DNA from 2 places in the Microbacterium dextranolyticum genome. Region 2 is predicted to be linked to the other one. Evidence: riboswitches for the same ligand, from Rfam matches in the RefSeq annotation. Region 2 holds a riboswitch; the other holds the start of a gene.
What was found. A riboswitch is a leader RNA that binds a small molecule or an ion and turns the genes downstream of it on or off. The one in region 2 is predicted to bind thiamine pyrophosphate.
Positions count from the first base shown of each region.

Region 1 (15,952 bases), 1.8 Mb from region 2:
GCCCGCCGCCGGCGACGGCACCCTGGACGGCGGCGACCACCGGGATGTCGGACTCGACGAACGCGCGGATGCCCGCATGGATCGCTTCTGCCGCCGCCGTCACGTCGCTCCCGTCCGCGCCGGAGGATGCCATCTCGATGACGTCGCCACCCGCGCAGAACGCGGGGCCACGGGCATCCAGCAGCGCCGTTCCGACGCCGGGGTCGGCCGTGATCTCGAGGGCGAGGTCACGCCACCGCCGCCCCATCTCGAACCCCATGGCGTTGAGTGCGGACGGCCGGTTGAACGTGACGCGCGCGAGCGCGCCCTCGCGGACGTACAGGATCGAATCGCTCATCGGCAGGTCTCCGTCGGGGTCGGGGGCAGGTTCGGGGCGGGGGTGTGCGTCGCGGCGCCGACCGGGGCGCGGGCCGAACTCCTCCATCCTTCGCAGCCGCGGTCCGGGATGTCGCGGAATCCGGCGGAACGGCCGCCGGCCGTGTGACGAGATGGAGGAGTACGGAACAGCGACGCCTCGACACTCGGGGCTGCCCACCCGACGGAGGCGGTCGCCGAGGCCGTACCACCGGCCGCGCGAGTAAGGCGAGAGATCATCGAGGCGCCATCCGGATCGCACCGTCGAGGCGGATGGTCTCACCGTTGAGGTACCCGTTGCGCACGATCTCGAGCACGAGGCTCGCGTATTCGTCGGGCCGGCCGAGCCGCGCCGGGTAGGGCACCTGCTGGCCGAGGCTCTCCTGGGCCGCGTCGGGCAACCCCGCGAGCATCGGCGTCTCCATGATCCCGGGCGCGATCGTGCAGACCCGGATGCCATGGCGCGCGAGCTCGCGGGCGATCGGCAGCGTCATGGCGTGCACGCCGCCCTTGCTCGCGGAGTAGGCGGGCTGCCCGATCTGGCCGTCGAAGGCGGCCACCGAGGCCGTGTTGACGATGACGCCGCGGTCGCCTCCGTCGACAGGATCGGTGCGCGTGATGGCGGCGGATGCCTGGGCGATGACGTTGTACGTGCCGACGAGGTTGATGCGCACGATGCGCTCGAAATGCGCGAGGTCGGTGGGATGCCCGTCACGGTCCAGGACCTTGGCGGGCGGCGCGATGCCCGCGCAGTTGACGACGACGCGCAACGGCGCCACCGCGACGGCCGCGGCAACGGCGTCGGCCATCTGGCCGGGGTCGGTGACGTCGGCGGGTGCGAAGGTCGCGCCCAGCTCAGCTGCCCGCTCGGCACCGGCCGATGCGGGCAGATCGACGATCACGACGTGGGCGCCGGCCTCGGCCAGACGCCGCGCAGTCGCGAAGCCCAGCCCGCTGGCGCCGCCGGTGACGAGAGTGGATGCGCCGACGATCTCCATGGATTCCCCTTCGAACTCCATCGGGTCCACCGCGTGAGTCACGGTGCCACCGCGTATCAGCATACGCGGAACTGCGTCTCACGTCTTGGGCAGAATCTGCGCCAGACGTCCGAGCATCTCGTGTGGTCGCGACAGCAGGATGCGTGCGTCGGCACGCGCCACGAGGTGCGCGAGCAGCCGGGCGGCGACAGCGGCATCCCTGCGCCGATAGCCCGAAAGATAGTGGGGTGTCGCCCGCCACTCGAGCCGCGCACCGTCATCGGCGACGATCCGGACGGGGAAGGTGGGCGTCTCGGCGATGGAGCCCGACCCACCGAAGACACCCTCGAGCAGCGGCCCGACGACATCCATCACGGCGGGAGCGGGCACCCAGGTCGCGGGGATGTCGGCGTCGAGCTCTCGCACCTGCCGCCACGGCACGAACCCCGACGGCGCCGCACCGAAGGCCGGGACCAGTCCGTCGGAGCGCAACCGGACATGGTGAGCCGCAACGTCGCCCAGGGCGACTGCGGCTCCGTCGCCCTCGTCGGCCAGCGCGGTGAGGACTCCGACACGGCGAACAGCTTCGATGGGCACGATCCATTTCAGCACGTCGGGCGCCGGCCGCGTGCCAGCCGACGACACAGGTACACGGAGGCTGGCGACGCAGAGGCGCGAAGAGTTGACTGGAATCATGCAACTGCACGTCAAGCACGTCTACGACGAGGCGACGGATGCCGACGGCTTCCGCGTGCTCGTCGATCGGCTGTGGCCGCGCGGCCTGTCCAAGGAGCGGGCGAGAGTCGACCTGTGGGCGAAGGAGGTCGCGCCGTCTGCGGAGCTGCGCCGCGCCGTCCACCACGAGGGGATGTCCTGGCCCGATTTCTCGGCCCGGTACCGCGACGAGCTTGCCGCCGACGGTGGAGTCGCGCGAGTGCGAGACGAGATCGCGGGGCACGCCGTGGTCACGCTCCTGTTCGCCTCGCACGACGAGGAACACAACGGCGCCGTCGTTCTGCAGGAACTACTCGGCGCGAGCGAGTGAGCGAAGGGCCCGCGCGGATGCCGCGGGGCTCCGGCGCGGTCGGGTGTCGGCGGACCACGTCCGTCTTTTGTCGGCACGGAGCGGCACGCGCCCGGCCACGCCGGGCAGAATGGGCGGGATGAGCATCCCCACCGATCACGTCGACGCGCCCCGCACGGTCCGACGCCTCGCACGGGGAGCTGCCGTGACACCGGTGTGGCGCAACGCGATCGGGGGCGTCACCTTCCGCACCGACGACGGCCGCTACATCAAGCACGGACCCCGGAACGCCGAGACCTCCCTGCGCGCGGAGGCCGGCCGCCTCTCGTGGGCACGGCGCTACGTCGAGGTTCCCTCCGTCATCGAAACCGGGGCAGGCCCCACGAACGAATGGCTCGTCACGAGGGCGATCGAGGCATCCTCTGCCGTCGAGCCGCGATGGATCGAACGCCCCGCGACCGCGGTCGGCGCCGTGGGCGAGGCGCTGCGAGCGCTGCACGATGCGCTGCCGGTCGCCGACTGCCCGTTCGAGTGGACCGTGCCGGTACGCATCGCGAACGCTCGACGTCGAGGCATCCGGGTGCCCATCGACCTGCGCACGCCCCCGCCGGTCGACCGCTTCGTCGTCTGCCACGGCGACGCGTGCTGCCCCAACACGCTCCTGGACGACGACGGACACGGGGTCGCGCACGTCGACCTCGGCGCGCTCGGGATCGCCGACCGCTGGGCCGACATCGCCGTCGCCGCGATAAGCACGGAGTGGAACTACGGTCCCGGTTGGCAGGATGCCCTCATCGAGGCCTACGGCGTGAAGCCCGACGACGAACGCCTCGCGTACTACCGGGCCCTCTGGAACGCGACCTGACGCGGCGCCTCACCCCGGGCATCCACACCTCTTTCTCGCCCGACTCACGCCCTCGCCCTCGCGCCTCGCGCCTCTTCGCCCTCGCCACCGCCCCTCGCCGCCGCCGGTTTCGGGTCTCATGCGGCCGCTGCCGTCGGCGCGAAGCGACCATCCATGACCCCGAACCCGACGTCCCACCACCGCGACCGCCCACATGCGACCCCGAACCATGCCGGGCCCCACTTACCGAGATCCGGGGTCTCGTGTCGTCGCTCCTGCCGACCCACGGCGGCCACACGCGACCCCGAACGGGGGGCACCCGCGCACACGCGACCCCGAAGCTACACCCGGGCCACCCCGCAGGTTTGGGACCCCTTCTGGCCGCCATCCGCGGCCCGAGGCGGCCACACGCGACCCCGAACGGGGGGCACCCGCCCACACGCGACCCCGAACCCGCCACCACCACCGGCGTCGCCAGCCCCGAACCCGCCACCCGTCGCGCCACCGAAGGCGACCACACGCGACCCGAAGCCGGGCGCACGGGTCACACGACGTCGGCGTCGACCCAGTCCATCGACTTCGTGACGGCCTTCCTCCACAGGCGCAGCTGACGCTCGCGTTCGGCCTCGTCGTCTCGAGGCACCCAGCGCCGATCCTCGCGCCAGTTCGCGCGCAGCTCGTCGAGGTCGCTCCAGAAGCCGACGGCGAGGCCCGCGGCGTAGGCCGCCCCGAGAGCGGTCGTCTCGGCGACGACGGGGCGCACGACCGGCACGCCGAGGATGTCCGCCTGGAACTGCATGAGCGTGTCGTTGGCGACCATGCCGCCGTCGACCTTCAACTCGGTGAGAGCGACGCCCGAATCGGCGGCGACGGCATCCAGCACCTCGCGCGTCTGGAACGCGGTGGCCTCGAGCGCGGCGCGGGCGATGTGGCCCCGGTTCGCGAAACGCGTGAGCCCGACGATCGCGCCGCGCGCGTCGGAGCGCCAGTACGGTGCGAACAGACCCGAGAACGCGGGCACGACGTACACCCCGCCGTTGTCGTCGACCGACAGCGCGAGGCGCTCGACCTCGGCCGCCGACGAGATGATCCCCAGCTGATCGCGCAGCCATTGGATGAGCGAGCCGGTGACGGCGATCGAGCCCTCCAGCGCGTAGTGGGCCGGCTCGTCGCCGAGCTTGTAGCCGACGGTCGTGAGCAGCCCGTTGTCGGATGCCACGATCTCGGTCCCGGTCTGGAAGATCAGGAAGTTGCCCGTGCCGTACGTGTTCTTGCTGTCGCCGGCGTCGAACGCCGCCTGCCCGAAGGTCGCCGCCTGCTGATCGCCGAGAATGCCCGCCACCGGCGTCTCGCGCAGGAGCGAGGTTCCCCGGGCGACGCCGTAGACCTCGCTGGAGGAACGGATCACGGGCATCATCGACCGCGGCACGCCGAAGTCGGCGAGGATGTCGTCGCGCCACTGCAGGGTCTTCAGGTCCATGAAGAGCGTCCGCGACGCGTTCGTCACGTCGGTCGCGTGCACCCCTCCCCGAGGGCCGCCGGTGAGGTTCCAGAGCACCCACGTGTCGGGCGTGCCGAAGAGCAGGTCGCCCGCCTCGGCCTTCTCGCGGGCCCCCTCGACGTTCTCGAGGATCCAGGCGATCTTCGTGCCCGAGAAGTAGGTCGCCAACGGCAGGCCGACGACGTCCTTGTAGCGATCGACACCGGCATCCCCCGCGAGACGGTCGACGATCGACTGAGTGCGCGTGTCCTGCCAGACGATCGCGTTGCAGACGGGGATGCCCGTCGTGCGGTCCCACACGATCGCGGTCTCGCGCTGGTTCGTGATCCCGACGGCCGCGATGTCGTGTCGGGTCGCGTCGGCACGGCCCAGCGCGATGCCGATGACCTCGCGCATGTTGTCGCGGATCTCGATCGGGTCGTGCTCGACCCAGCCGGCCCGCGGCATGATCTGCTCGTGTTCCTTCTGCCCGACCGCGACGACCGCGCCCTTCTTGTCGAAGACGATCGCGCGGCTCGAGGTGGTGCCCTGATCGAGGGCGATGACGTAGCGGGGCATGCGGACCATCCTGGCCGGGATGCCGCGCGACCGGAAGCAGCAGCGCGCGCCCGGTCTCAGCTCGGCCCGAGGATGAAGTTCCAGGTGCCGGCGGCGACGGAGGCCGTCACCGCGATCGCCGAGACCGCCGCGCCGATCGCGACGAGCGCCCATTCGCGGCCGCCGAATGTCGACGCACGCGCCCAGGTACGGCGCACCGGAGCGCCGAAGCCGCGCGCCTCCATCGCCGTGGCGAGCTTCGAGCCGCGGCGGATCGAGAGCACGAGCAGCGCGAAGGCCATCCCGACGAACCGGCGGATGCGACCCCGGTCGGCGACGCCGCGTGCGCGGCGGGCGAGCTCGATCGCCCGCCAGTCGTCGAGGAACAGGCCCACCATGCGAAGCCCCGCGAGAGCACCGAGCACGAATCGGGCCGGCAGTCGCACGATCTGCGCGAGCCCGTCGGCGAGGTCGGTGGGATCGACCGTCACGAAGAGCACGACCGAGGGCAGCGCCACGGCCAGCACGCGGAAGAAGGTCGCCAGCGCGAGCGCGAGCGAGCCGTCGCTGATGCGCAGCACGAGCCACTCGACGTAGATGTGACCGGATGCCTGGCCGTACAGCGCGATCGTCAGCGCGGTGAGGGGCGCCGCGATCCACACCGGCCAGGTGCGCAGCCAGAACTCGCGCCAGCCGAGCCCGGCGAACAGGAACAGCACGCACTCGAGGGCGAGCGCGACCGACGCCGACACCCAGTCGATCGTGAGGATCAGCGGCAGCGCGATGAGGGCGCTCGCGGCGAGCTTCGCGACCGGGTTGATGCGGGCGACGGCGCCCGTGCGCGCGCGGTTGTCGAGAAGCGTCATCGCGCACCCCCTGCCGCGCCGCCGGGCTCGCCGACATCAGCACCCCCGCCGAGACGGAAGGTCCGGGCATCCAGGGCGCGGACGACCTGCGCGTCGTGCGTGATCGTCACGATCGCCGATCCGTCGTCGCGCAGCTGCGCGAGCAGGGCGACGAGCTCGCTCCACGTGCGGGCGTCCTGCCCGAAGGTCGGCTCGTCGAGCACGATGACGCGCGGCGCGGTGGCGAGCACGGATGCCACCGTCAGCCGACGCTTCTCGCCGCCCGACAGGGTGTAGGGGTTCGCGCGCGCGAGCGGCGCGAGCCGCAGCCGCTCCAGCAGCTCGTCGACGCGGGATGCCGTGAGCCCGGGCTCCAGGCCGAGGGCGCGAGGCCCGACCTCCAGCTCCTCGCGCACGGTACGGGCGAGGAGCTGATGCTCGGGATCTTGGAAGACGGTGCCGATCCGGGTCAGCAGGTCGCGCGAGCGCCAGCGGATCGGGGCGGCGTCGAGCCCGTCGGCGAGCTCGGGTCGCGCGTGCACCTCTCCCCGTGCCGGGGCGAGGAGCCCGGCGAGGGTGAGGCCGAGCGTCGACTTACCGGCGCCGTTCGGCCCGACGATCGCCAGCGCACTGCCGGCGTGCACATCCAGGTCGATCCCCGTGGCGACGGGAACCGCCCGCACCCGGGCGACCGCCGCGGCACGCGCCTCGATGAGCACGTCACCCGGAGCTCGTGCGGGCGGGGGCGGCACGGCGGGCGGGATGCCCGGTACCCACACGCCGCCGCGGGCGAGCTCCGCTCCGCGCTCGCCGAGCACGCGATCGGGCGGTCCGTCGGCGACGACACCGCCGTCGCCCAGCACCACGACCCGGTCGACGAGCGGCAGCCAGACCTCGACCCGATGCTCCACGACGACGAAGGTCGCGCCGGTGGCATCCAGCACCCGACCCACCGCGGCGCGCACGTCCTCCACCCCGGCGGGGTCGAGATTGGCGGTCGGCTCGTCGAGCAGCAGCAGCCCCGGGCGCATCGCGAGGGCCCCGGCGAGCGCGAGCCGCTGCTTCTGCCCGCCCGACAGCGCCGACGTGGGACGGTCGAGCGGAACGTGCAGGCCCACGGCATCCAGCGCCGCCCGCACGCGCGGCCAGATCTCCCCGCGCGGCACGCCGAGGTTCTCGCACCCGAAGGCGACGTCGTCACCGACCCGAGAGAGGATCACCTGCGCATCGGGGTCTTGCAGCACGAGCCCCGCGCGCCCGCGCGAGGCTCCGGCCGGCGCGCCGTCGATGCGCAGCTCGCCCGACGCCTCACCCTCTTCGTCGCCGCCGAGCACACCCGCCAGTCCGTGCAGCAGAGTCGACTTTCCCGCACCCGACGCGCCGAGCAGCAGCACGCGCTCGCCGGGTGCGATCTCGAGCGACACGTCGCGCACGGCCCAGGCCCGCCGAGACGCGTGACGCCATCCCCAGCCGCGCGCCGAGACGGCGGCGGGGCCGTCGCCGGTCACCGGGTCAGACGAGGGCGCGACGTTCGCGCCCCGAAGCGAAGCGGTCGAGTGCGCCGGTCGCGGCGAGTCCACGAGCGAGGAACCACGACAGCGCGCCGGCGATCACCGCCCCCGAGATCGCGGTGCAGATGAGGTAGACGACGGTGAAGGCGGCGTCGGCTCCGACGTACCAGAGCACGAGGTTGTTGATGCCGCCCGCGATGGCGGCACCGGCACCGGCGAGGATCGCGACCGGCAGCGACCAGGCGCGGTAGAGGAACAGCAGGAAGATGAGCTCGGCACCGAGACCCTGGACGAGGCCGGCCTCGATCGTGAGGAATCCGCCCCACTGGTTGCCGATGAGTGCCGAGACGACGGCGGCGAGCGTCTCGGTGTAGATGGCGGCGCCGGGCTTGCGGATGATCAGCGCACCGAGCACGCCGGCGAACAGCCACGGGCCGTCCAGCAGACCCTGCAGGCCGGGCAGCAGCGGGTCGAGCAGCGCCTTCGGGCCGAGGTAGCCGATGTTCCAGAGCAGGAAGATCAGACCGGATGCCACGCCGATGACGCTGGCCACGACGATGTCGACGACGCGCCAGCGCAGGCGACCGAAGCCGGGCCCCGACGTGGTCGAGGACGTGACGGTGGATGGGGACGCCGAAGCGTGCATGTTCTCTCCTCCCTGCGCCGGCATGATCCGGATCAGGTTCGACGGTCGAAGCGTGGATCGCTTCCTCTCAGCCCGGCTCACCGGACTCCCGTGGTTACGTGACATCGAGTATAGGCACGAACGGGTAGTAGTTTGAGCGAGTGACCGTGGAAGATGCGCCGACCTCGCGGCGTGCCCGACGAGAGGCCGGCGCACCGACGGGCCCGGTGGCTGCCGAGGCCCCGGCCACGCCCGCGCCGGATGAGGGCGCGGCACCTGAGGCCTCCCCCGAGACGTACGCATTCGTGACGGCGTCGACGCCCCGCCCGTCGTCGCGCACGGCCCTCGCGTGGCTCGACGACGACGCGGTCGCGGCGACCGCCGCGGTACCCGCTGCACTCGCCGATGCCGCGCCGGATCTGCTCGCGCGACGCCCGCGCCGCTCGCCCCTGCGGGCCGGGGTCGTCGTGCCGGTGCTCTCGGTGGTGGGCGTCGTCGGCGCGTATGCGGCGGCGACGCTGCTCTGGCCGCTGTCCGCTGTCACCCCGACCGTCGAGTCGATCCGGATCGCCGACATCTCCTCGCCGGCCTCGGCGGTCTCGTGGCCGGCCGAGGGATCCGCGGCCGTCGGCGTCGAGGGGTTCGACGCCGTGGCATCCTCGACGAACGACCGCGCCCCGATCGCCAGCATCAGCAAGGTCGTCACCGCGCTCATGGTGCTCGAGCAGATGCCGCTGTCGCCTGGGCAGAGCGGCCCGAGCTTCTCGTTCACGTCGAGCGACGAGCGGGAGTACAACAACTACCTCGCGAAAGACGAGTCCGCTCTCGACGTTCCGGTGGGTGGCTCACTGACGCAGTATCAGATGCTGCAGGGGATGCTGATCGGGTCGGCGGGGAACTACACCGACCGGCTCGCGAGTTCGATCTGGCCGAGCGACACGGTCTTCGCGAAAGCGGCGGCCGACTGGCTCGCCCGCCACCACCTGTCCGGCATCACCATGGTCGAGCCCACCGGGATCGACCCCGAGAACTCCGCCGACCCGGCGTCGCTCATCGCGCTGGCCCGACTCGCCCTCGCCGACCCGGTGATCGCCGAGATCGTCAAGACACCCTCGGTCGATCTGCCCGGCGCCGGCACCGTCGTCAACACGAACGATCTGCTCAGCGATCCGGCGGTCATCGGAGTCAAGACCGGCTCGCTCGACACGGGGTACAACCTACTCGCCGCACGTCAGCAGACCGCCGGGGATGCCACCGTGCGCGCGTACGCAGTGACGCTCGGCCAGGCGAGCCACGAAGAACGCAACACCCAGACCGCGCGGCTGCTCGACGAGGTCGCCGCCGAGGCCTCGCAGCCGCGGCTCGTGCCCGCCGGCACCCTGGCCGGTGTCGTGACGACGAAATGGGGCGGGGCCGCGAACATCGTGACCGACGCCGATGCCTCGCTGCTGCTGTGGAACGGTGCGACAGCACCGGTGGCATCCGACATCTCACTCGGCGACGCCCGTACCGCGAATGCAGCCGTCGGCACCGCGACGGCGACCGGTCCCCTCGGCACGACGTCGACGGGACTGCACCTGACGGGTGATCTGCCCGATCCGGATGCCTGGTGGCGCCTCACCCATCCGCTCGAGCTGTGGGGTCTCGCCGGCTGAGCCACGCCGCGCGCGGATGCGTCAGAACGGCCAGACGAGCGGCACGTACAGCACCGCGACCGCGAGGTAGACGATCATGAGCGGCAGGCCGAGCTTGGCGTAGTCGCCGAAGCGGTAGCCGCCGGGCTGCAGCACCATGAGGTTCACCGGTGTCGCGACGGGCGTGAGGAACGCGGCGGCACCGGCGACGGTCAGCGCCATCATGAACGGCTGGATACTGAGGTCGAGGCTGCCCGCGATCGCCACCGCGATGGGCGTCACGATGAGGACGGTCGCGACGTTCGAGATGAACTGCCCGAGCACCATCGTCAGCACGCACAGCACGAGCAGCGCGAGGTGGGGAGAGGTCGATCCGACGATCCCCAGCACGACGTCGGCGACCCGACCGGCCGCGCCGGTGGCGATGAACGCCGAGGACAGCGGCACCATGCCCGCGATGAGGATGACCGTCGTCCACGAGATCGAACGGTAGGTCTGCGGGATCGTCAAAGTGCGGGTGAGAACGAGCGCTCCCGCCGCGACGAGGCCCGCCACCGCGGGCGGCACCGCGCCCGTCGCGAGGAGCAGCACCATGAGACCGAGAATGACGAGCGCGCGCTTGGCTCCGCGCCCGAGCGGCACGGCGCGCTGCAGCGCCTGCGGCGGTGTCACCGCGATGACATCGGGCGACTGCGCGTAGCGGGTGAGCGCGGCCCACGGCCCGCGCACGAGCATCGCGTCGCCGGCCTGCAGAGTGAGCGAGCCGGTCACCCCGGTGCCACGCGAGGCGTTCGGCCCGTCGTCGGCGCCGCGGTGCACCGCCAGCACGACGAGGTCCTCGTCGCGAGTGGTCATGCCGGCCGAGATCGTGCGCCCGATGAGCCTCGAGCGGGGCGCGACGAGCACTTCGGCGACGCCTTCGCGGGCGCTGAACAGCACGCCCGTATCGATGTCGACGTCGTAGCTGTCGCGCAGAGCTCGGGCGTGCTCGCTCGGATCGGTCGGGTCGGCGACGTGCTCGGGGCGACGCTCGGGAAGGAGTCGCCCGCCGCCGAACGCGACGATCGCGACGGTCAGCACCACGAGCGGGACCCCGACGAGCGCGAACTCGAAGAAGCCGAACTCTCGGCCGCCCGCGGCGGCCGCCGCCTCGGAGACGACGATGTTGACCGGCGTGCCGGTAAGGGTCAGCAGCGACCCGGCGCTCGCCGCGAAGGCGAGCGGGATCAGCATCTTCGACGGCACGATCTTCGCGCGGACCGCCACCACGACGACGACCGGCAGCAGCGCCGCAACTGCTCCATTGATCGAGATGAACGCGGCCAGCAGGGCTGCCATGGCGCCGATCACGACGGTCAGACGCACCCGGCCACGCCCCGCCCTCGTCACGACCTGCTGCCCGAGCCAGGCGGTGACCCCGGTGGCATCCAGCGATTCGCTCACCACGAACAGGCTCGCGATGAACAGCACGGTCGGGTCGCCGAAGCCCGAGAACGCCTCGCCGAGGGTGAGAACGCCCGTCGCCCACAGGGCGAGCGCGACGCCGATCGATACGATCGAGAGGGGCACGCGTCCACTCACGAACGCGGCGATCGCCACGGCCAGGATCAGGAATGTCCAACCGGCCGGGTCCATGGCTTCACCCTAGACGCCGGATGTCGGCGCGCCCACCCGCCCTCGGGCTCCGCCCGCGCTGGGCTCGATGGGACGGGGCCGGTCGGTGGGAGCCCCCGCCCCCTTCCGCCTCACGACCGATCCCGCCTGCGGACGCGATCCTGATGCGGAGGAGTCCGTCCGGGCGCCCGGGAAGCGTCCGGACAAAGTGAAACCCCCGCGATCCCAGTGTTTTCAAGGGATTCGCGGGGGTTTCGGTGGCGGTGACGGTGGGATTTGAACCCACGGTAGGGGGTTACCCTACACAACTTTTCGAGAGTTGCACCTTCGGCCGCTCGGACACGTCACCGCCGACTAGCTTACGACACTCCGGGCATCCCCGCGAACCGGCACGCTAGGTAAGACGTCACCGACCCCCGCGCACCGTGTCGCCGCCCGCGGGTAGCGTGACAGGAGTGACCGCACGGATGACCCCACAGCAGCGACTCGTCGTCGCGATCGCCGTGCTGGGCTCATTCGTGGCCTTCCTCGACGGCACGGTCGTGAACGTCGCGCTCCCCGCGATCGCCCGCGAACTGGGCGGGGGCCTGTCGACCCAGCAGTGGACGGTCGACGCGTATCTCGTGACACTCGGGGCGCTCATCCTCGTCGCCGGCGCCGCGAGCGACGCGTACGGCCGCATCCTGGTGCTGCGGATCGGGCTGATCGGGTTCGGCGCGGCATCCCTCGCGGTCGCCGCCGCCCCGACGATCGAACTGCTCATCGCCGCTCGGGCCGTGCAGGGCATCGCCGGGGCCTTCCTCGTGCCGAGCTCGCTGGCGCTCATCACGTCGACGATGTCCGACCCCGCACGCTCACGCGCCATCGGGCTGTGGACCGCGATGACGACCGGAGCGATGATCGTCGGACCTCTGCTGGGCGGCGTGATAGTCGACCATGCCTCGTGGCGGTGGGTGTTCCTCATCAACGTGCTGCCGATCGGCGTCGCCCTCTGGCTGCTCACCCGCCTCGACGTGCGCGACGAGCGCCGTGCCGGGGCACGGATCGACTGGTGGGGCGCGACGCTCTGCACGGCCGGGCTCGGGCTCGCCGTCCTCGCCCTCATCGAACTGCCCACGGCCCGCGGAACCGCCGCCACCCCCTGGCTGTGGGCCGCGCTCGCCGCCGGCGTCGTCCTGTTCGCCGCCTTCGTGCTGCGCCAGCGCGCCGCGCCGCACCCCCTGCTGCCCCTCGACCTCTTCCGCAGCAGAACCTTCAGCGCCGGCAACCTCGCGACCCTCTTCATCTATGCCGCGCTTTCGCTCAACGGCTTCGTGATCGCGGTGTACCTGCAGCAGGGCGCGGGGCTGTCCGCCACTCTCGCCGGCCTCGCGAGTCTGCCGACCACGATCCTCGTGATCGCCCTCAGCTCCCGGGTCGGCGTTCTGGCGGGGCGATTCGGCCCGCGCCTGTTCATGACGGTCGGCCCCCTCGTCATGGCGACGGGATGCCTGTTGCTGCTCACCGTCGGGGCACGCTTCGACTACTGGTGGCAGATCCTCCCGGGCATGATCGTGCTCGGCCTCGGACTCGCCCTCACCGTCTCTCCGCTCACATCGGCCATCCTCGGCGCGGCGGATCCGGAGCGCTCCGGCATCGCCTCGGCCGTCAACAACGCCGTCGCCCGGGTCGCGGGGCTCCTGTCCATCGCCTCGCTCGCGGCGATCACCGGAGGCGCGCTCGATCTCACCGGCTTCCACCGCTCGGTGTGGGTGACGGCCGCTCTGCTCGTGGTCGGCGCGGTCGTGTCGGCGATCGGCGTGCGCAATCCGCCGCGGTCTGCGGATGCCCGGGCATCCGACGACTCCCCCGCAGCGCTCTGAGCGGCACCTCGGGGCGCTCGGCACCGTCGGCCTCGATCACGACGTGCACGCGACCGAGCCCGGCGTCGCGGTGGCAGAGGGCCCGGGGCACTGTCAGACTGTGCGCATGAGCGTGATCGAGAACTCGAAACTGACCGTCGTCGGCGCGGGAGCTGTCGGATCCTCCGTCGCCTACGCCGCCCTGATCCGCGGGTCCGCCCGCCACGTGGCCCTCTACGACATCGCCCCCGAAAAGACCGAGGCCGAGGTGCTCGACCTCGCGCACGGCGCCCAGTTCACCGGTTCGAGCGACATCATCGGAGGCGCCGATATCTCGGTCGCCGCCGGATCGCACGTCGTCGTCATCACCGCCGGAGCGAAGCAGAAGCCTGGCCAGACCCGCATCGAGCTCGCCGGCGTCAACGCCGGCATCCTCAAGTCGATGATGCCGCAGTTGCTCGAAGTCGCCCCCAACGCGACATTCGTCATCGTCACCAATCCCTGCGACGTGCTCACCGTGCTCGCGCAGGAGACCACCGACCTGCCCTACGAGCGGATCTTCGCCTCGGGCACCGTGCTCGACACCTCGCGCCTGCGCTGGAAGATCGCCCAGCGCGCCGGCGTCTCGATCGCGAGCGTGCACGCGTACATCGTCGGCGAGCACGGCGACACGGAGTTCCCGCTGTGGTCGCACGCCACGATCGGCACCGTCCCGATCCTCGACTGGGTGCCGCTGGACGGCCAGCCGAAGTTCACGGTCGACGAGCTCGACCAGATCGCCGTCGACGTGCGCGACGCCGCCTACAAGGTGATCCAGGGCAAGGGCGCGACCAACTACGCGATCGGCCTGTCGAGCGCACGCATCGTCGAGGCGCTGCTGAACGACGAGCACACCGTCATGCCGGTCTCGACCGTGCTCGACGACTTCCACGGCGTGAGCGGCGTCGCCCTGTCGGTGCCCTCGATCGTCTCTTCTGCGGGAGCCGAGCCGATCCGTCAGACCGCCTTCTCGCCGAACGAACTGGGACTGTTCCGCCGGTCGGCCGATGCCCTCCGAGAGGTCGCCGACTCGCTGCGCTGAGCCGCACGCCCGCGGACGGATCCGGCCCGGGCACCCGACCGCTCGTCACACGACGGGCATGTCGGATGCCCGGGCTAGCCTTTCTCCATGGCATCCAAACGCGCGGCGTCGACCCTCGCCTACCGCTGCACGGAGTGCGGCTGGACGAGCGCCAAATGGGTCGGACGATGCGGGGAATGCCAGCAGTGGGGCACGGTCGTGGAGGCCACCACCCCGACCGGGATCTCCGCCCCCGCCGTCACGGCGACGACCCCGACCCGGTCGGCCCGCCCCATCACCCAGATCGACACCCGTGAGACGCCGCGCCGCACGACGGGCGTCGGCGAGTTCGACCGGGTGCTGGGCGGCGGCATCGTGCCGGGCGCCGCGATCCTGCTCTCGGGCGAGCCGGGCGTCGGAAAATCCACGCTTCTGCTCGAGGTCGCCGCGCGGACGGCTGCGGCGGGCCGCCGCGTGCTCTACGTCAGCGCCGAAGAGTCGCTCGGGCAGGTGCGGCTGCGGGCCGAGCGCACGACATCGCTTCACGACGAGCTGTACCTGGCCGCCGAGACCGACCTCGCCACGGTCCTCGGGCACGTCGACGAGACGCACCCCGACCTGCTCATCGTCGATTCCGTGCAGACGGTCTCGTCCGGGCTCGTCGACGGCGCCGCCGGGCACCCGAGTCAGGTACGCGAAGTGGCATCCACCCTCATCCGCGTGGCGAAGGACCGATCCCTGCCCGTCATCCTCGTCGGACACGTGACGAAGGACGGGCAGGTCGCCGGCCCCCGCATCCTCGAGCATCTCGTCGACGTGGTCTGCCACTTCGAGGGCGATCGACAGACCTCGCTGCGCTTCGTACGCGCCCTGAAGAACCGCTTCGGCGCCACCGATGAAGTCGGCTGCTTCGAACAGACTCAGCACGGCATCGCCGAGGTTCCCGACCCCAGCGCGCTCTTTCTCGGGCATGGCTCCCGTGAGCCGGGAACCTGCGTGACGATCGCGCTCGAGGGTCGGCGGGCACTTCCCGTCGAGGTGCAGGCGCTGACCCTGCCCGGGTCGGGGCCGAACCCGCGCCGCATCGTGAGCGGCGTCGACGGCGCCCGCGTGGCGATGGTGCTGGCGGTGCTCGAAAAGCGCGCCGGCATCCGCGTCTCGGACCAGGACGTCTACGTCTCGACCGTCGGCGGCGTGCGTCTCACCGAACCGGCCGCCGACCTCGCGATCGCGCTCGCGGTCGCCAGCGCCGTATCGAACAGGCCGAACCCGGCACAGCTCGCCGCCATCGGGGAGCTGAGTCTCGCCGGTGAGATCCGCGCCGTCACCCAGCACGACCAGCGCCGGTCCGAAGCCGGCCGACTGGGCTACCGGACGATCGTCGACACGGCATCCGTCGATCTGCGCCGCGCGCTGCGCGACCTGCCACGCCAGCACCCCGTCCAGCGGGGCGACGCGCCCGGCTTCTGAGGGACACGGCCGCCGTTCTTACGCGTCGAGCGCCGCGATGACGTCGGCGGGTGTGGCCTGCATGGGGTGCGGGCCGGCGATGTCGAAGAACACCGTCGTGATCTCGTCGCCGTGC
Region 1 covers NZ_JAFBBR010000001.1:2,947,428-2,963,379, forward strand. Annotated here, with positions in the region: gene JOE64_RS13430 (enoyl-CoA hydratase/isomerase family protein) at 1-337, opposite strand, end outside; gene JOE64_RS13435 (SDR family NAD(P)-dependent oxidoreductase) at 591-1,352, opposite strand; gene JOE64_RS13440 (hypothetical protein) at 1,431-1,928, opposite strand; gene JOE64_RS13445 (DUF488 domain-containing protein) at 2,026-2,376, shown strand; gene JOE64_RS13450 (aminoglycoside 3'-phosphotransferase) at 2,495-3,220, shown strand; gene glpK (glycerol kinase GlpK) at 3,744-5,258, opposite strand; gene JOE64_RS13460 (energy-coupling factor transporter transmembrane component T family protein) at 5,315-6,103, opposite strand; gene JOE64_RS13465 (ABC transporter ATP-binding protein) at 6,100-7,590, opposite strand; gene JOE64_RS13470 (ECF transporter S component) at 7,595-8,239, opposite strand; TPP riboswitch at 8,232-8,341, opposite strand; gene JOE64_RS14620 (D-alanyl-D-alanine carboxypeptidase family protein) at 8,380-9,873, shown strand; gene JOE64_RS13480 (SLC13 family permease) at 9,895-11,487, opposite strand; tRNA gene JOE64_RS13485 (tRNA-Ser) at 11,725-11,815, opposite strand; gene JOE64_RS13490 (MFS transporter) at 11,922-13,328, shown strand; gene JOE64_RS13495 (L-lactate dehydrogenase) at 13,435-14,388, shown strand; gene radA (DNA repair protein RadA) at 14,476-15,837, shown strand; gene JOE64_RS13505 (dehydrogenase) at 15,856-15,952, opposite strand, start outside.
Region 1: it holds a riboswitch for thiamine pyrophosphate, as region 2 does, so the genes downstream of both, JOE64_RS13470 (ECF transporter S component) here and thiM (hydroxyethylthiazole kinase) in region 2, are expected to answer to the same signal.

Region 2 (15,952 bases):
CGTCGACACGCGAGGGGTGCGAATCAGAGGCCGCCCCCGACGAGGAGGAGTGTCATGCCCGATTGCCTCGCCCCCACGGGCGGGGGCGCGTCGAACTCGCTGATCGTCGTCGCCGCTCTCTGCCTTCTCGCCGTCGGGATCGTTCTGATCCTGCGTCGTCGAGAAGGCCGGCGTCGTCGCGGCGGGGGTGCGTGGGGGCTGGTGGCGGCACTCCTGATCGGTGCGGCCGCGAGTGGGGGCGCGGCCGCACCGCCCGCCGCGGCCGTGCCGGCGTGCGGCGCGATCGCGGCCGACACCGACATCGCTTTCGTCAGCGGCGGCGTCACGTATCACGGCAGCTACCGTGGGCCGCGTGAGGCGGACCCCATGGTCGCCGCCCCGTCATCATCGGCGGCACCGGCGACGTGGATCGCGACGGCGACGGCGCGGGGATCTCGATGGGGGAGTATCGCTGGCTGGCGGACCTCCTCGCGGCCGAGGGCATCGCCTCGCTGCGGTTCGACAAGCTCGGCACGGGCGAGACGGGGCTCGGCCCGTACGCCGCCGATCCAGGTCTGCTCCTTCCCCTCACGTACGACGGACTGCGCGTGCAGCCCGTGCGCGACGCCCTCTCGTTCCTTGCGGCGCAACCCGGCGTCGACGCCACACGGCTTCTCCTCGTCGGACACAGCGAGGGCGGTGCGGTGGCGACTGTGGTGGCTTCCGACCCGAGCGGCGCGCCCGCACCGGCGGCGCTGCTGCTCATCGAGCCGGCCTACGGCCGCATCCTCGACATCGTCTCCCACCAGTTCTCCGCACAGATCGACGCTGCGGTCGCGGCATCCGCGATGGCGTCCGCGGATGCCGCGAGCCTGACGACCTGGATCGCGGACGGCGTCGAGGAGATCCGCTCGGCCACGCCGCCGTACCCGGCACCCGGTCCCGCGCCGCTGCGTGACGCGACCGGATACACGGCGGTCATGCAGTCGACGATCCAGAGCAACATCTTCGGCTCAGACCCCGCGCAGATGGTGATCTCGCACGCGTACCGCACGCTCTACGGGCGGCAGTTCGACGAGATCGATCCGGCCGCTCTCGCCCCGCAGGTCACGATCCCTGTGCTCGTGACCTGCGGCACGAAAGACTCCAACACCCCCTGCGGTGACGGCTCTCCGGGCTCCGGTGTGGCGTGGCTGGCGTCGGGATTCGCGGCGGGCGGCACCCGCTTCGTCGAGCTTCCGGGCGTCGTGCACATCCTCCGAGACGTGGGCGCCACCGATGTCCCGGCGCTCGTCGATCAGGTGACGCATCCGTTCTCGACGCAGCTCGCGCGCGAACTCGCCGCGTTCGTCGCCCCGTTCCGTGGTTGATCGACGTTCCGCACCCGAGGGGGAGATGACCGTGCGCCGAATCCGATGGACGATTCTCACGGGCGCCGCGCTGCTCATCGCTGTGCTCGCCGCCTGCACCGCTGTGCCCGCGCCCGTCCCGACCACGACGGAACCGTCCGACGCCGTGTTCGGCGACCGGATGGCAGCCTCGCTGCTGCAGTGGCGCGCATCGCCGTCGACCGGGCCGTTCGCGTACACGATCCCGGGCGTCGCCGTCGCCGCTTCGCGGGGCGACGGAGCCGTGGTGGTCGCGGTGAGCGGCGACGGCGACGCGGGTGTGGCGCTCGACCCGGCCGCGACCTTCCATATCGGGAGCATGACCAAGCTCTTCACCGCGGCGCTGATCATGCAGCTCGATCAGGAGGGCGTGCTCGCGCTCGGTGACACGATCGATCGCTGGTTCCCTGCGGCGCCCGGTGGTGATCTGATCACGGTGCGGATGCTGCTGCAACACGAGAGCGGGCTGAGCGAGCTCGACTTCGCCCGTGTCGGCACGGCGACTCCGCAGCAACTCATCGACGACGTCTTCACCCGCGTGCCGGCGTTCGTACCGGGCACGGCGTACGAGTACCTCAACGCGGGGTACATCGTGCTCGGCCGCATCGCGGAACTCGCAACGGCGACGCCGTACGAGCAGCTGGTGCGTACGCGCTTCATTCAACCGCTCGGTCTCGCGCACACCTACCTCGACGGCGTGGGCACCGGTCCGGAGGCCGTGAACGGATTCGTGCTCACGTGCGCGGACGGCGAGGGCGCCGCGTGCGCCGGCAAAGGCGGCACGGTCGGTGCGCAGTCGCCGTCGCCGCAGTGGCCGGGCGCGTGGGCGGCAGGCAGCATGGTGAGCTCCGCTGCGGATCAGGCGGTCTGGATTCGTGCGCTCGTCGGAGGCGATGTCGTCGACGCGGGCCACCTCGGCGAGATGCTGCAGGTCACGCCGCTGTCTTCGCAGTACTACTCCGCCGCGTACGACACGTCCGGGGTTCCGCACGTGCAGCTCGGGGAGGGTGCCGGGATCGCGACCTGGATGGTGCCGGGCGTCGGCACCTGTCATGGGCACGCGGGGGCGATCCCCGGCTCCAATGGGATCGCGGCGTACTGCCCGGACTCGGACCTCGCGATCGTCATCCTCAACACCATCCAACCCGCGGGGCTGACTCCCGGCTACCCGGGATTGACGCCGCTGACGGCCGGCGTGCTGTGGGCGTTGGGCGGCTGACCGCCGCGATCAGCGACAGCCGGGCGCCGGTCCACGTCTGCCGGAGCGATTCACTGCGCGCCTGAGCGCGGCGATCGCGCCGGTGCGCCCATCCGCTAACCTGGGGCCAACACGTGACACGGGGTGCCCTGCGGGGCTGAGATCACACCCGTCGAACCTGATCTAGTTCGTACTAGCGAAGGGATGTCGCGCATGACGCGCACGCCAGAACACCTGCTCCGTTCCACCGTCGAGGCCTGGGAGGCGGTGCGTTCGCATGCGCCGCTCGTGCAGTGCCTCACCAACTCGGTCGTGACCACCATCACCGCCAACGTCCTGCTCGCCCTCGGCGCCTCGCCCGCGATGGTCGACATCCCGGGCGAGGCGGGACCGTTCGCCCGCGTCGCATCCGGCGTGCTCATCAACCTCGGCACGCCGACCTCCGAGCAGCGCGAGGCGATGCGTGAGGCGGTGTCCGCCGCGGACGACGCCGGTACGCCCTGGGTGCTCGATCCGGTCGCCGTCGGCTCGCTGCCGGTGCGCACGGCGCTCGCCGCCGAGCTGCGCCGGCAGCGTCCCGCCGTCGTGCGGGGCAACGCGTCGGAGATCATCGCGCTCGACGGGTCGGGGGCGGGAGGGCGCGGGGTGGATGCCACCGACGGCGTCGACGATGCGGTCGCCGCCGCACGGCGCATCGCTCGGGCGACCGGCGGCGTCGTCGCCGTTTCGGGGCCGGTGGATGTCGTCACCGACGGTGCCGAGGAGGTCCGCCTCGGCAACGGAGACGCGCTGCTGACCCGCGTCACCGGCGGCGGGTGCGCGCTGGGAGCCGTGATGGCGGCGTTCGCGGGTGTCCATGACGACCGGTTCGAGGCGACGGTCGCCGCCGTGACGGTCTACACCGTCGCCGCGGAGGTCGCGGCGACGCGTGCGGGGGGACCGGGCAGTTTCGCGGTCGCTCTTCTCGACGCACTCGATGGCCTCGATGCCGACACGCTCCGCACGCGGGCGGTGATCGCGTGAGCGTGGACCTGTCGATCTACCTCGTGACGGATACGGGGGTGGCGGCCGCGGCGGGCCACGACGTCGTCGAGGTGGTGCGCGCCGCGACGGCGCAGGGTGTCTCGGGTGCGCAGGGCGTCTCGGCCGTGCAGGTGCGCGAGAAGGATGCCTCGGCGCGCCGGTTCCTCGACACCGTGCTGCGGGTGGCCGATGCGGTGCCGGACGGTGTCGCGGTGCTCGTCAACGACCGGGTCGATGTCTTCCTCGCCGCACGTGATGCGGGCGCGCGGGTCGCGGGCGTGCACGTCGGTCAGTCCGACCTGCCGCCCGAGACCGTTCGGAACCTCATCGATCCGGGCGCCGTGCTGGGGCTGAGTGCATCGACGCCGGAGCAGCTGGCGGCGGCATCCGCGTGCGGCGTCGTCGACTACGTCGGCATCGGGGCGCTGCACGCGACCTCCACGAAGCGAGACGCGCCGCCACCCCTCGGGCACCACGAGTTCGCCCGACTCGTGGCGGTGAGCGCTCTGCCCGCCGTCGCGATCGGCGGCGTGACCGCAGCCGACCTGCCGATGCTGCGCCGTGCCGGTGCTGCGGGTGCCGCGGTCGTCTCGGCCGTCTGCGGCGCGGTCGACCCGGGCCGGGCGGCCGTCGATCTGCGTGCGGCGTGGAGCGTCGCATGAGCGGGCGGACGGCCTCGAGGGTGCCGCGCGTGCTGAGCATTGCGGGGACCGACCCGACCGGCGGAGCAGGCATCCAGGCCGACCTCAAGAGCATCGCCGCGAACGGCGGCTACGGCATGGCCGTCGTCACCGCGCTGGTCGCGCAGAACACGCGCGGGGTGCGGTCGGTGCACGTGCCGCCCGTGGCCTTCCTCGTCGAACAGCTCGACGCGGTCTCGGACGACGTCGAGATCGACGCCGTGAAGATCGGGATGCTGGGGACGGTCGACGTGATCCGGGCGGTCGCCTCATGGCTCGATCGGGTGCGTCCACCGGTCGTCGTGCTCGATCCGGTGATGGTCGCCACCAGTGGCGACCGCCTGCTCGAGGCGGATGCCGAAGAGGCGCTCCGCGACCTTATGTCGCGTGCGGACCTCGTGACCCCGAACCTTCCCGAGCTCGCGATCCTCGCCGGGGAACCCGTCGCGGAGGCGTGGGACGACGCGCTCGCGCAGGCCGGTCGCGTCGCCGGGCGACACGGCGTGCGCGTCCTCGCCAAGGGCGGGCACCTGGCGGGCGAGCGGATGCCGGACGCCCTCGTCGAGCAGGCCGGGGGCGACCTCGCCGTGACCGAGTTCCCCGGAGAGCGGATCGCCACCACGAACACACACGGCACCGGATGCTCGCTGTCGTCGGCCGTCGCCACCCGCGTCGCTCTGACGGGAGAGTGGGAGCGGGCCGCGGCCGAGTCCAAGCGCTGGCTCGCGGAGAGCATCCGGCACGGTGCGAGTCTCGGCGTCGGGTCCGGGCACGGGCCGGTCAGCCACTTCGCCGGGCTCTGGACCCGCGGCGGCACGACGACCGCGCCCACCGTGGCAGAAGTCGAAGAGGACTGGTGGGAGCACGTCGGCGGCATCCGGGCCGAGATCGACGATCTCGCGTTCGTGCGCGGCCTGGGCGACGGGTCCCTCGAGCGCGACGTGTTCCTCGGATATCTCGCGCAGGATGCGTTGTACCTGCGTGACTACGCGCGGGTGCTGGCCGAGGCGGCGCGGCTGGCGCCGACCGGCGACGAGCAGGCGTTCTGGGCCGGGGCCGCCCAGGGGGCGATCGCGGGCGAACTGCAGCTGCACGAGAGCTGGCTCGGGCCCGCGAACAGACACGACACCCGCGCGGACGCGGTCACGACGGCGTATCTCGACCATCTCCTCGCCGCCGGAGCCCGCGGCGACTACCGCGTGCTCATCGCGGCGCTGCTGCCGTGCTTCTGGATCTACCAGGACGTCGGAGACCGCCTGCACCCGCTCTCGCATGCGGAGCATCCGTACCGCTCCTGGCTCGACACGTACGCCGATCCCGCCTTCGCCGCCTCGACTCGGCACGCCATCGACATCGTCACCCGCGCCGCGGCGACGGCGGACGAGAAGGTGCGCACCGCGATGCGCGACGCGTTCCGCCGATCGGCCGTGCACGAAAGGGACTTCTTCGACCGGGGCAGGTGAGCGGCCGCGCCGGCGGCACCCGGCACGCTCTCGTCATCACGAGGCTCCCACCGCGCGCGCGGCGATCGCGTTCGCCGCGCGCGCGACGGCGTCGACGGTCGCCGTGAGTACCGACCCGTCGCGCCCCGCCGTCCAGGCCGGGCCGTCGGGGCCGCGGTACTCGACGATGCTGAGCGCCTCGGCATCCGCGCCCGAGCGGAGCGAACTCTGGTGCAGCGACAGGATCTCGACCTCGATGCCCGCGTCGGCCAGCGCGCGGACGACGGCGTCGACGGGGCCGACGCCCGCGTGCGAGGAGCGGTACTCGTGGCCCTCGACCTGGATCACGACATCCGTCGAGGCCTCATCGACGCGCACGGTGCCGACGCGCACCCGGGCGTCGTTCGTGTCGGGCAGGTAGGCGTCGGCGAAGATCGCCCAGATGTCGTCGGCGGTGACCTCGCCGCCGCTGGCGTCGGTGTGTCGCTGCACATGCCGCGAGAAGTCGATCTGCAGACGCCGCGGCAGCTCGACGCCGTGTTCGGTCTGGAGCAGGTAGGCGACTCCGCCCTTGCCGGACTGCGAGTTCACCCGGATGACTGCGTCGTAGCTGCGGCCGATGTCGGCGGGATCGATCGGCAGGTACGGCACCCGCCACGCGATCTCGCTCTCGTCGCATCCCTCCTCGGCGGCGCGGGCCCGGTGCTCGGCGAACCCTTTCTTGATGGCGTCCTGATGAGTGCCGCTGAACGCGGTGTGCACGAGGTCACCGACGTAGGGGTGACGAGGGTGGACCTCGATCCGGTTGCAGTATTCGACGGTGCGGCGGATCTCGTTGATGTCGGAGAAATCCACCATCGGATCGACGCCCTGCGCGTGCAGGTTCAGTGCGAGCGTGGCGAGATCGACGTTCCCGGTGCGCTCGCCGTTGCCGAAGATGCATCCCTCGACGCGCTGCGCCCCGGCGAGCACGGCCAGCTCGGCGCAGGCGACGCCGGTGCCCCGGTCGTTGTGGGGATGGACCGAAAGGATCACGCCGTCGCGGCGGGCGAGGCGGGTGTGCATGTACTCGATCTGGTCGGCGTACACGTTCGGAGTGGCGATCTCCACGGTCGCGGGGAGGTTCAGGATGACGGGGCGCTCGGGGCTGGCATCCCACAGCGCGGTCATCGCGTCGCAGATCTCGAGCACGTAGTCGGGCTCGGTGAGGGTGAAGACCTCGGGACTGAACTCGAAACGCACGTTCGGCAGGTCACCGGCGAGCTCGAGCACGTCCTGCCCGCCAGCGAGGATCAGCTCGCGCAGTTCGTCTCGACTCTTGCCCAGCACTGTGTTTCGCCACGCCGGCGCGGTCGCCGTGTAGAGGTGGATGACGACGTCGTTGCGGATGCCTCGGATCGACTGCACCGTTCGTTCGATCAGGTCGCGGCGGGCGGGGGTGAACACGACGATCGTGACGTCGTCGGGGGCGATGTCGGTGTCGGCGATGAGCCGGACGAAGTCGTAGTCGGTCTGGGATGCCGAGGGGTAGCCGACCTCGATCTCGGTGTAGCCCATCCGCACCATGAGCTCGAAGAATCGTCGCTTGCGCTCGGGATCCATGGGCTCGGCGAGCGCCTGATTGCCGTCGCGCAGATCGACCGGCACCCATAGCGGTGCTGCGGTGAGCCGGCGACTCGGCCATTGGCGTTCGGTGTCGGTGAGGGGGATCTGCACGCGAGAGTACACGTCGGTGTAGCGGTGCGAGGGCATGCCTGAGGGGCGCTGCCGGTTCCAGGGGGGCGTGGTCATGTCGGTTGTCCTTCGGGGGTCTCTTTACGAGCGAACGACCGGCGCACCGTGCGGCTCCACGTCGGGGAGCCGGTCAGGCTAAGCCCCGCCGTGGCGGCGAAGAAGAAGGAAAGCGAGCGATGACACGGGGATGACAGTAACATAAGTCCTCAGACAAGTAGAGGAGTTTATCGTGACGCGACTCGTGCGGGTCCCGCTGGCCGACCAGGTTGCCGATGTGCTGGCCGAGCGCATCCGCGCCGGGGAGTGGCCCCTGGGGGCGAAGCTCCCCGGCGAGACCACGCTCGCCCTCCAGCTCGGCGTGGGGCGCTCGACCGTCCGCGAGGCGATTCGGCGGCTTGCGGGTCGCGGCGTCCTCGATTCCCGGCACGGGGCGGGTGTCTACGTCACGGCGCTCGACGCCCCCGAGGACTGGGATCAGGTGCTCCGCCGGGCCGATATCGTCACCGTCATCGAGGCGCGCACGGCGATCGAGGTCGAAGCTGCCATGCTCGCAGCCGAACGTCGCACGCCCGCAGATCTGCGGGCGATCCGAGGCGCGCTTCTGGCGCGCGATGAGTCGGGCCGCAGCGTGGAGGACCACGTCGACGCCGACACGGCTCTGCATCGCGCGATCGTCGTGGCTGCGCACAACGAGGTGCTCACCGAGATGTTCGACGGCTTCACCGCGAGGGTTCGCCGCGCGATGGTCAACATGCTCCGCCTCCGCCCCGTGGCGGACGAGAAGATGGACCAGGATGCCCACGCGATGCTCGTCGATGCGATCGTCGCCCGTCGGCCGCACGCCGCCGCGCAGGCCAGCCGCGAGCATCTCTCGGCGCTGAAGGCGGGGTTCGCCTGAGCGCGACGCTCCTCGCCGTTCCCGTCGGTCGCGGCGGCGACGTCTGATCGCGGACCGCGCGGGCTGTGCGTGGTGGCGTCACCGAGGGACAATGTGGCCCATGTCATCTTCCGCCGACGGCACCTCGCCTCGTGATGATCCTCGCCGTCGCGGTCGGCGCCCGTCGCCCGACCTGCCCGCGGGGGAGGTCCGGGAGTGGCTGTCGTCGTACGTCTACGGCAACATCACCCTGCTCAGTGCAGCGATCGCGGTCGGGCCGGAGCAGATCGAGCACGGCGCCGCGGTCTGGGCGGTGCTCGCGACGGGCTTGTTGACCTTCCTCGCGCACGTGCTCGCTCACATCGTCGCGGAGGGATATGGCGAAGCGGGCGTCGCGCGTCGCCCTGCCGCGCGTCGCGCGGCCATGCGCGAGGTGGTGCGCACCGCGCGCCCCATCGCGACCTCGTCGCTGATCCCCGCGGCGCTGTACGTCGTGGCGTGGATCGGGTGGCTGCCGGCGGCGTGGATGCAGACCGCGGCCATCGTCGTGCTCGCCGTTCGTATCGGCTTCGTCGGTCTGTCGATGCAGCGCTTCAGCGGCAAGCCCCTGACCGTCGGGGCGCTCTGGGCCGGCGTGATGCTCGCGCTCGTCAGCTTCGGCATCGGCTTCGCGAAGGTGCTGCTCACGCACTGACGGCCCCTGTGTCGATCGAGCCTGATCACGGTCCGTCGTGTGCACGTGGCCCTCCGTCCGTCCGGTGTGACGCGAGGTCCCGCAGCGCGGATACGAATGCTCGCGTCGCGCCGGGCGAGAGGGCCTCGAAGAAGGCGGTGTCCGCAGTCTCGACGTCGATGGTCGCTCGATTGGCCAGCTCGATTCCGGTGGGGGTGGGCTCAAGCGCGAACGCACGTCCGTCGAAGGGGTGGGGCTCGCGTCGGACGTAGCCCTTCGCCTCGAGAATCCGAATCACCTGTGACGTCATCATGACATCGAGCGCCGCGTGGTCGGCGAGTTCGCGCTGGCTGACGGGGGCGGATCGGTCCATCCAGGTCAGCGAGGCGAGGAGGACGTACTGCGTATGCGTCAGGTCGTGCGGTGACAGGGCGGCGCGCACCTGGCGCTGCCAAGCATTCGTCGTCCGCCACAGCGCCAGGCCGGGGCTGGAGTTTGCGTCAGGATAGCTCGACGCCAGCCGGTCGCTCACCGAGATTCGGCGGCGGCGAGCAACTCTGCCATCGCCACCGGGAAGTCGCCGCTGATCTGCGGGCCGAGGTCGGGTCCCACCTTGTCCGCATCCGTGCCGTCGATGATCAGTGTGTGCGTCACCGCTGTTCCACCCTCGTCGGTTGGCGCGAGGTCGTGCCGGAACGTGAGTGAGAGACCTCCGAACAGCGTGCGGTCGGCGTAGCGGCGTTCGGGAACGAGGTCGACGATTGTGGATTGCATGGGCTCCTGTCCCTGGGGGGTGATCGTGAGCACGGTGCCCACGGCGAACGGGCCGTGCAACTCGAACGAGTCGGACTCCGGTCCGAGCGGTTGTCCCGAGTGGAGGGCTCGCAAGGCATCCCACACCGCCGCGGGAGTCGCTGTCGTCGTCGCTCGGTATTCGGTGATCCACATGGTGTGCTCGCAATCTGATAAGTGTGCTTATTAGTACTGTACATGAACCATGAGTCGCCGTTCCCGCCGGAGCGCAAGCGTGAGGGCGCCGCCGACAAGCACGACCCGGCTCACGCGTCGCGGATGCGCAGCGTGAGGTGTGCGGCCAGCATCGTCCACACGGTGAAGACCGTCATGACGGCGATCCCACTGAGAGGGGAGGAATCGGCGGTGATCGTGTACGACGCCTGCCCGGCGGTCAGCGGCCAGGCGGTGCGGAGGACCTCTCCCACCGTCCCGGGAACCCCGGGCGCGAGCGCGGGGACGAGAAGCGCGATCGCGACCACGACGGACAGGGCGCCCGTGCCGCTCCGGGTGATCGTGCCGAAACCGAGTCCGATGAGGGCGGTCAGCACGAGGTAGAGCGTCGCGCACGCGGCGGCACGCAGGGTGTCGGGATCGCCGATGTCCGCGGACGGGAGGCCTCCCGCGGCGAGTGCGGCCTGCGCGGCGGCGAAGGTCGCGGCGACGGTGACGACGGCGGTGACGAGGGCCACGAGGCCGGTGATCGCGGCCTTCGTCCCCAGGAGCGCGCCGCGTTTCGGGACGACCGTCAGGGTCGACAGGATCTGGCCCGTCGCGTACTCTCCGGTCATCGACTGAGCACCCAGCATGGCTATGAGGATCTGACCCACGAGGATGCCCTTGAATCCGGCTCCCACCGGGTCGAATTCGGCGGGGGAGGCGGCGCCGCTGCCGGCGAGCGCACTCACTCCGAGGAGGCTGACGGACACCGTGACGACGACCGTCGCGGCGGCGAGGACCCAGGTGCTGCGGACGCTGCGGGTCTTGATCCATTCGGAGGCGAAGAGGTTCATCAGGCGGCTTTCTGCCGTAGCGGCGAGACGGGCGCGCCGGGCGAGTCGGGGGACGGCGCGGCCGGGGCGGTGAGAGAGAGGAATGCATCCTCGAGGGAATCGCGGATGAGGGTCAGCTCGGACAGCTCGACGCCGGCGTCCGCGGCGATTCGGCCGATCCGGTCCGTGGTCTCGTGCGGGATCGTGAGGACGGCTCCGTCCGCTCCGACGTCGTCGACCCCGTGCTTCGCGAGCGCACCGCGCAGCAGTGCCGTCTGCGGCGTACGCACCCGCACGCGCGCCGTGGTGTGGTTCGCGACGACGTCCGGGAGCGGGGCGTCCGCGACGAGGCGTCCGCGGTGGATCACGATCAGATGGTCGGCGGTGAGCTCCATCTCGCCCATCAGGTGACTCGAGAACAGCACCGTGCGGCCCTCATCGGCGAGCCGCCGCATGAGCGAGCGGGCCCAGCGGATGCCTTCCGGGTCGAGGCCGTTGAGCGGCTCGTCGAAGATCAGGATGCCGGGGTCTCCGACGAGTGCCGCGGCGATGCCCAGGCGCTGCTTCATGCCCAGGGAGAAATCGCCCGCCGCGCGGTCGCCGGCGCCTCCCAATCCGACGAGGTCGAGCACCTCCGCCGCGCGGGACCTCGGCATGCCGCCGGCGCGCGCCACGGCGGCGAGGTGGTCGATCGCCCTCCGCCGCGGATGGATCGCCCGCGCATCCAGGAGCGCCCCGACGACCCGCATCGGGTGCGGCAGCTCCCGGATCCGGAGCCCGCCGATCGTCGCGGCGCCACCGGTCGGGCGATCGAGTCCGAGGAACATGCGCAGAGTCGTGGACTTGCCCGCTCCGTTGGGGCCAAGGAAGCCGGTCACGGCACCCGGGGGAACCGTGAACGACAGTCCGTCCACGGCCGTGGTGGCGCCATAGCGCTTGATCAGATGGTGGGCCTGCAGCTCCGCCGATGAGACGTTCATGAATGGCACACTACACCGTGCAGTGTAGTCTCCTACACTCTCCGGTGTAGGATCGATGCGCGGGGCCGGGCCGGTCCCGCCCGTTGATCCGGAGGGGGGCGGGATGACCACGGATACCGTGTCGAGACCTCTGCGTCAGGGGCAGGCGCACAAGCGCGCCGCCATCCTCACGGCGGCGCGCGAGCTCTTCGGGGCGGCGGGCGTCGAACGGACGAGCATGGATGCCGTCGCGCAGCGCGCCGGCGTCTCGAAGCGGACGGTTTACGACTACTACGGCGACAAGCGCGGTCTGCTGCTCGGCACGATCGAGGATGCGGGCGAGGCGGCTCTCGCCACGCTGCGCCGACTCATCGCCGAGCACCTCGGAGACGACGCCGACATCCGCGGTTCCGCGGGCCTTGAGCGCGCACTGGGGGCGTTCGCGGCGGATCTGGGCACATCCCTGCTCGCGTCGTCCGACTATCGCGCGGTCGTCACGCTCATCGCCGAGAACGAGCCGCTCCTCCCGGAGCTCGAGGACCATCCCCTCGATGCGGCGCACGCACACGCGCTCACCGAGCGGATCCGCAGCCTCGCCGCCGCTGGGCTCGTCGACGTCGACGACCCGGCGCTCGCGGCGGAGCACTTCGTCGCCCTCACGATCCTGCGGGTGCTCAACGAGCCCCCGTCCCGGCGGAGCGACACCCGTCGCATCCGGCAGATCATGTCCGACGGGACGCGGGCGTTCCTGCGTGCCTACGCCGCACGCCCGGGGGAATCGGCCGCGCCGAGCGGGGCGATCCGTCCTACGATGGAAGATACCCCCTAGGGGTATCCATCGAGGAAAGGTCCACCATGACGACCACGCAGTTCCAGGTCTCCGGGATGACGTGCGCGCACTGCGAGAGCGCCGTCCGCGAGGAAGTGTCCAAGATCGCCGGCGTCGACGCGGTCGACGTGAGCGCCCAGTCGGGCCTGCTCGCCGTCTCCACGGCCGGCCTCGTCGATGAAGCGGCGGTGCTCGCGGCTGTCGAAGAGGCTGGATACGAAGCCGTTCGCGCCTGATGTCGCTGGTGCTCTACGCGTCTCCGGTGGCGTGAGCGAGATGAGCCCCACTCGATCTCGTCCGTGCCGGCGAAGGGCTGTAGCGCGGGGTGTACGCGGCTCGTCACATCGGTCGAGGCCCATGCTGATGGCGACCGGCGTCGGGTGATCCCGCCGAGGCGTCGAAGCGCTCCCGAGCGCCGAGGACGTCCGGCATGTGCTCGCGCGCCCAGTCCTCGACGCTCAGCAGCACAGGGCCGAGCGATGCGCCGGCTGCGGTGAGGCTGTAGACGACTCGGGGTGGGACTTCGGCGTAGGCGCGGCGCTCGATCAGGCCGTCGCGCTCGAGGGCTTTGAGGGTCTGCGAGAGCATTCGCGGCGAGATGCCGCCGACGCGGGTGCTCAGGTCGGTGTAGCGGGCGGGGCCCTCCGAGAGGACGCCGATCACGAGAATGGTCCACCGGTCGCCGATGCGATCCACGAGCTGCCGGCTGGGGCAGTTCGGGCTGTACGGGTCGAACGGCAGGTCCTCGGTCACGGCGTCCCCTTCGGGTTCGGTCAGTAGGCGACGGAGAGACGGGCGCGCGGGTGGGCGGCCTTCTCGATCTCGTCGACGTAGGCGGTGGCGTAGTCGGCGCCGCTGATGCTCGAGTTCCCCTCGGCGTCGGTCAGCAGGATATCGCCGCCCACGCGGAACGTGCCGGTGCGCTCGCCCGGCACCCAGGATCCGAACACGGCGGCGGGGCTGACGTAGAACCAGTCGAGCTTCTCGTCGGTCGTGCGCAGCCAGTCGAGGATCGCGCCGTGCGCGACGGCCTCGGGCTTGTACTCGGCGGGGAACTCCGCGGTGTCGAACAGGCGAGGGCCGCCCTCGCTGACGTTCAGCGATCCGGCGCCGCCGACGAAGCTGAGGCGGGCGCCCTCGCTCTGGGCGACCTCGGCCAGAAGCGGCAGGGCTTCGGCGAGCTGGGGGCCGTCATCGACGTGCGCGTGGAGTGCGACGACGATCTGGTCAGCGCCGTGCGCGACGCGGCGGACGAGCTCGGCGTCGTGGATTGAGCCGGCGACGTATTCGATGCCGTCGCCGTTCTCGGGGACGGTGCGGGCGACGCCGAGAACAGCGTGCCCGCGCGAGACGAGCTCGCGGGCGATGTGGCCACCGGCGTAACCGGTGGCGCCGAAGACGACGATCTGTGCCATGGGATTCTCCTCACTATGGATGATATAGCCACTATACATTCAATAGTTTCTGCAACGCGCCATCCGCCGGAATACGTGCGGGCGGACGGCGGCGGGATGCCGCCGCGTTCGTGCCCTCGCGGATCCGACGAGAACGGCGGTGCCGGGACGAGCCCGACACCGCCGTTCGGACGAGGGCAATCAGCCCATCGCGGTGATGGACTTCACCGAGCCGTCCTCGTTGAGCAGCACGCGCCGCCCGTCATACGCGCCGAAGTCGAACAGCGTCGCGAGCGACGTCGCACCGGCATCCAGCGAATCCGCACCGGTCTGACCTGTGCTCCAGTTGTCCTCGATGAAGCGCAGGATCGAGGGCTGCGACACGAGGTCGTGCGAGACGTTGTTCTCGTGCACGTAGGGCGAGATCACGAGCAGCGGCAGGCGCTGGCTCGGACCGCACCGGTCCTGCAGGCCGCCCAGCGTCGGTGCGCGGGCTGCCGAGCACAGCGCCGTGTCGTTCTTCGCGCTCTGCGAGCCGTTCGTGATGGTCGGCGCGACGTGGTCGTACCAGCCGTCCGAGTCGTCGTACGCGATGACCACGGCCGTGGATGCCCAGTCCTTGGAGCTTTGGATGGCGTTGATCTGGTCGACCAGGAAGTGCTGCTCGTCGATCGGGTCGGAGTACCCGGCGTGTCCGTCCTGATACTCGGGCGCCTTCAGGAAGCTGACGGCGGGCAGGTTGCCGGCGTTCAGGGCATCGGTGAAGTCGGACATGTCGTACTGGTGGTTCGCTTGGTCGGTCTGACCGATCGCCGCAACGGACGTCGGCGGCAGGTGGTGCGGGTTCGACGTCGACGGGTAGTACGCGAACGGGTTGTGATGCGGGCTGTAGTCGACGACCGAGGCACCCGCGATGTTGGTGTGCTTCGCTCCGCAGACGGCGTACGTCGTGTCGCCGCCGGCGGCCGTCGTCGGTCGGAACCCGCCCTGGAACCAGCCCCAGGTCACGCCGTGGGCGTTCAGCAGGTCGCCGATGTTCGTGTTGCCCGCCGCGGCGCCGGCGAGTGTGTTGGTGGCGGTGTGGTTCTTGTCGGAGCAGTCGTCGAAGGCCGGATCGGGATCGTTGATGACGGTGCCGACGCCCTGGGCGTCGGGGTCGGCGAGCGTGTAGGTGTCGGGCGTCGCGACCTGCGCGCCGGTCTTCGAGTCGTACTCGAGGAAGCCGTGCGTCTGGCCGGAGATGAGGTTCAATGCGCCGGGGGTCGACGGGCCGAAACCGGCGTCCCACGCGTTGTCGGACATCGTGTACTGCTGGGCGTAGTTCCACAGGCCCGTGACCGTGTTGCCGTCGAAGTAGCCCATCGCGAGGCCCGGCGCGCCGTAGAGGCCCGTGCAGGTGTCGACGGAGGTGTTCTGGACGAACTGGTCCATCGCGCCGCCGTTCACGGCCTTCTGCTCAGGGGTGTACCCGTGATTCTGGTCGCACGTGGCCGCCTGCGATGGCGTGAGCCGCATCGGCGGGTACTGGTTGGGGTTCGCCGTGAGAAGGTTCGCGCTCGACAGGTTGTCGTTGCTCGGCGTCGTGGCTGAGGCGGTGAACGGGGTGCCGTCGGTGTTGGCGGCCTTGGGGTACGTGCCGAAGTAGTGGTCGTACGAGACGTTCTCGTCGAAGATGACCACGACGTGCTGGATAGGGGTGGTGGTCGCGCCCGACGGGGTCGCGGCATCCGTTCCTCCTGCGCCATGCGAGAGCTGGCTGGCACCGATGCCGACGGCGACGGCCGCGACGGCGACCACCGCTCCGGTGACGATGATCCACCGGCGGGACCTGGGGGCTGCGGATTTCATCGACGATCCTTTTCTGTGGGGAATCAGACGGTCGGATCGAGGGGTGCCGAGACGACCGCGCACACTCTGTGCGTCGTGACGCTACGACCGCGCGGAGCGGTCTGCGTGCCGAGATCGCAAACGCAGACTGAACGGGGCCGAGGG
Region 2 covers NZ_JAFBBR010000001.1:1,164,035-1,179,986, forward strand. Annotated here, with positions in the region: gene JOE64_RS05240 (alpha/beta hydrolase) at 405-1,349, shown strand; gene JOE64_RS05245 (serine hydrolase domain-containing protein) at 1,375-2,586, shown strand; TPP riboswitch at 2,696-2,787, shown strand; gene thiM (hydroxyethylthiazole kinase) at 2,779-3,588, shown strand; gene JOE64_RS05255 (thiamine phosphate synthase) at 3,585-4,250, shown strand; gene JOE64_RS05260 (bifunctional hydroxymethylpyrimidine kinase/phosphomethylpyrimidine kinase) at 4,280-5,731, shown strand; gene JOE64_RS05265 (2-isopropylmalate synthase) at 5,768-7,501, opposite strand; gene JOE64_RS05270 (FadR/GntR family transcriptional regulator) at 7,674-8,342, shown strand; gene JOE64_RS05275 (hypothetical protein) at 8,443-9,015, shown strand; gene JOE64_RS05280 (MarR family winged helix-turn-helix transcriptional regulator) at 9,041-9,526, opposite strand; gene JOE64_RS05285 (SRPBCC family protein) at 9,523-9,942, opposite strand; gene JOE64_RS05290 (ABC transporter permease) at 10,053-10,799, opposite strand; gene JOE64_RS05295 (ABC transporter ATP-binding protein) at 10,799-11,758, opposite strand; gene JOE64_RS05300 (TetR/AcrR family transcriptional regulator) at 11,862-12,566, shown strand; gene JOE64_RS05305 (heavy-metal-associated domain-containing protein) at 12,593-12,802, shown strand; gene JOE64_RS05310 (winged helix-turn-helix transcriptional regulator) at 12,906-13,319, opposite strand; gene JOE64_RS05315 (NAD(P)-dependent oxidoreductase) at 13,340-13,981, opposite strand; gene JOE64_RS05320 (phospholipase C) at 14,162-15,808, opposite strand.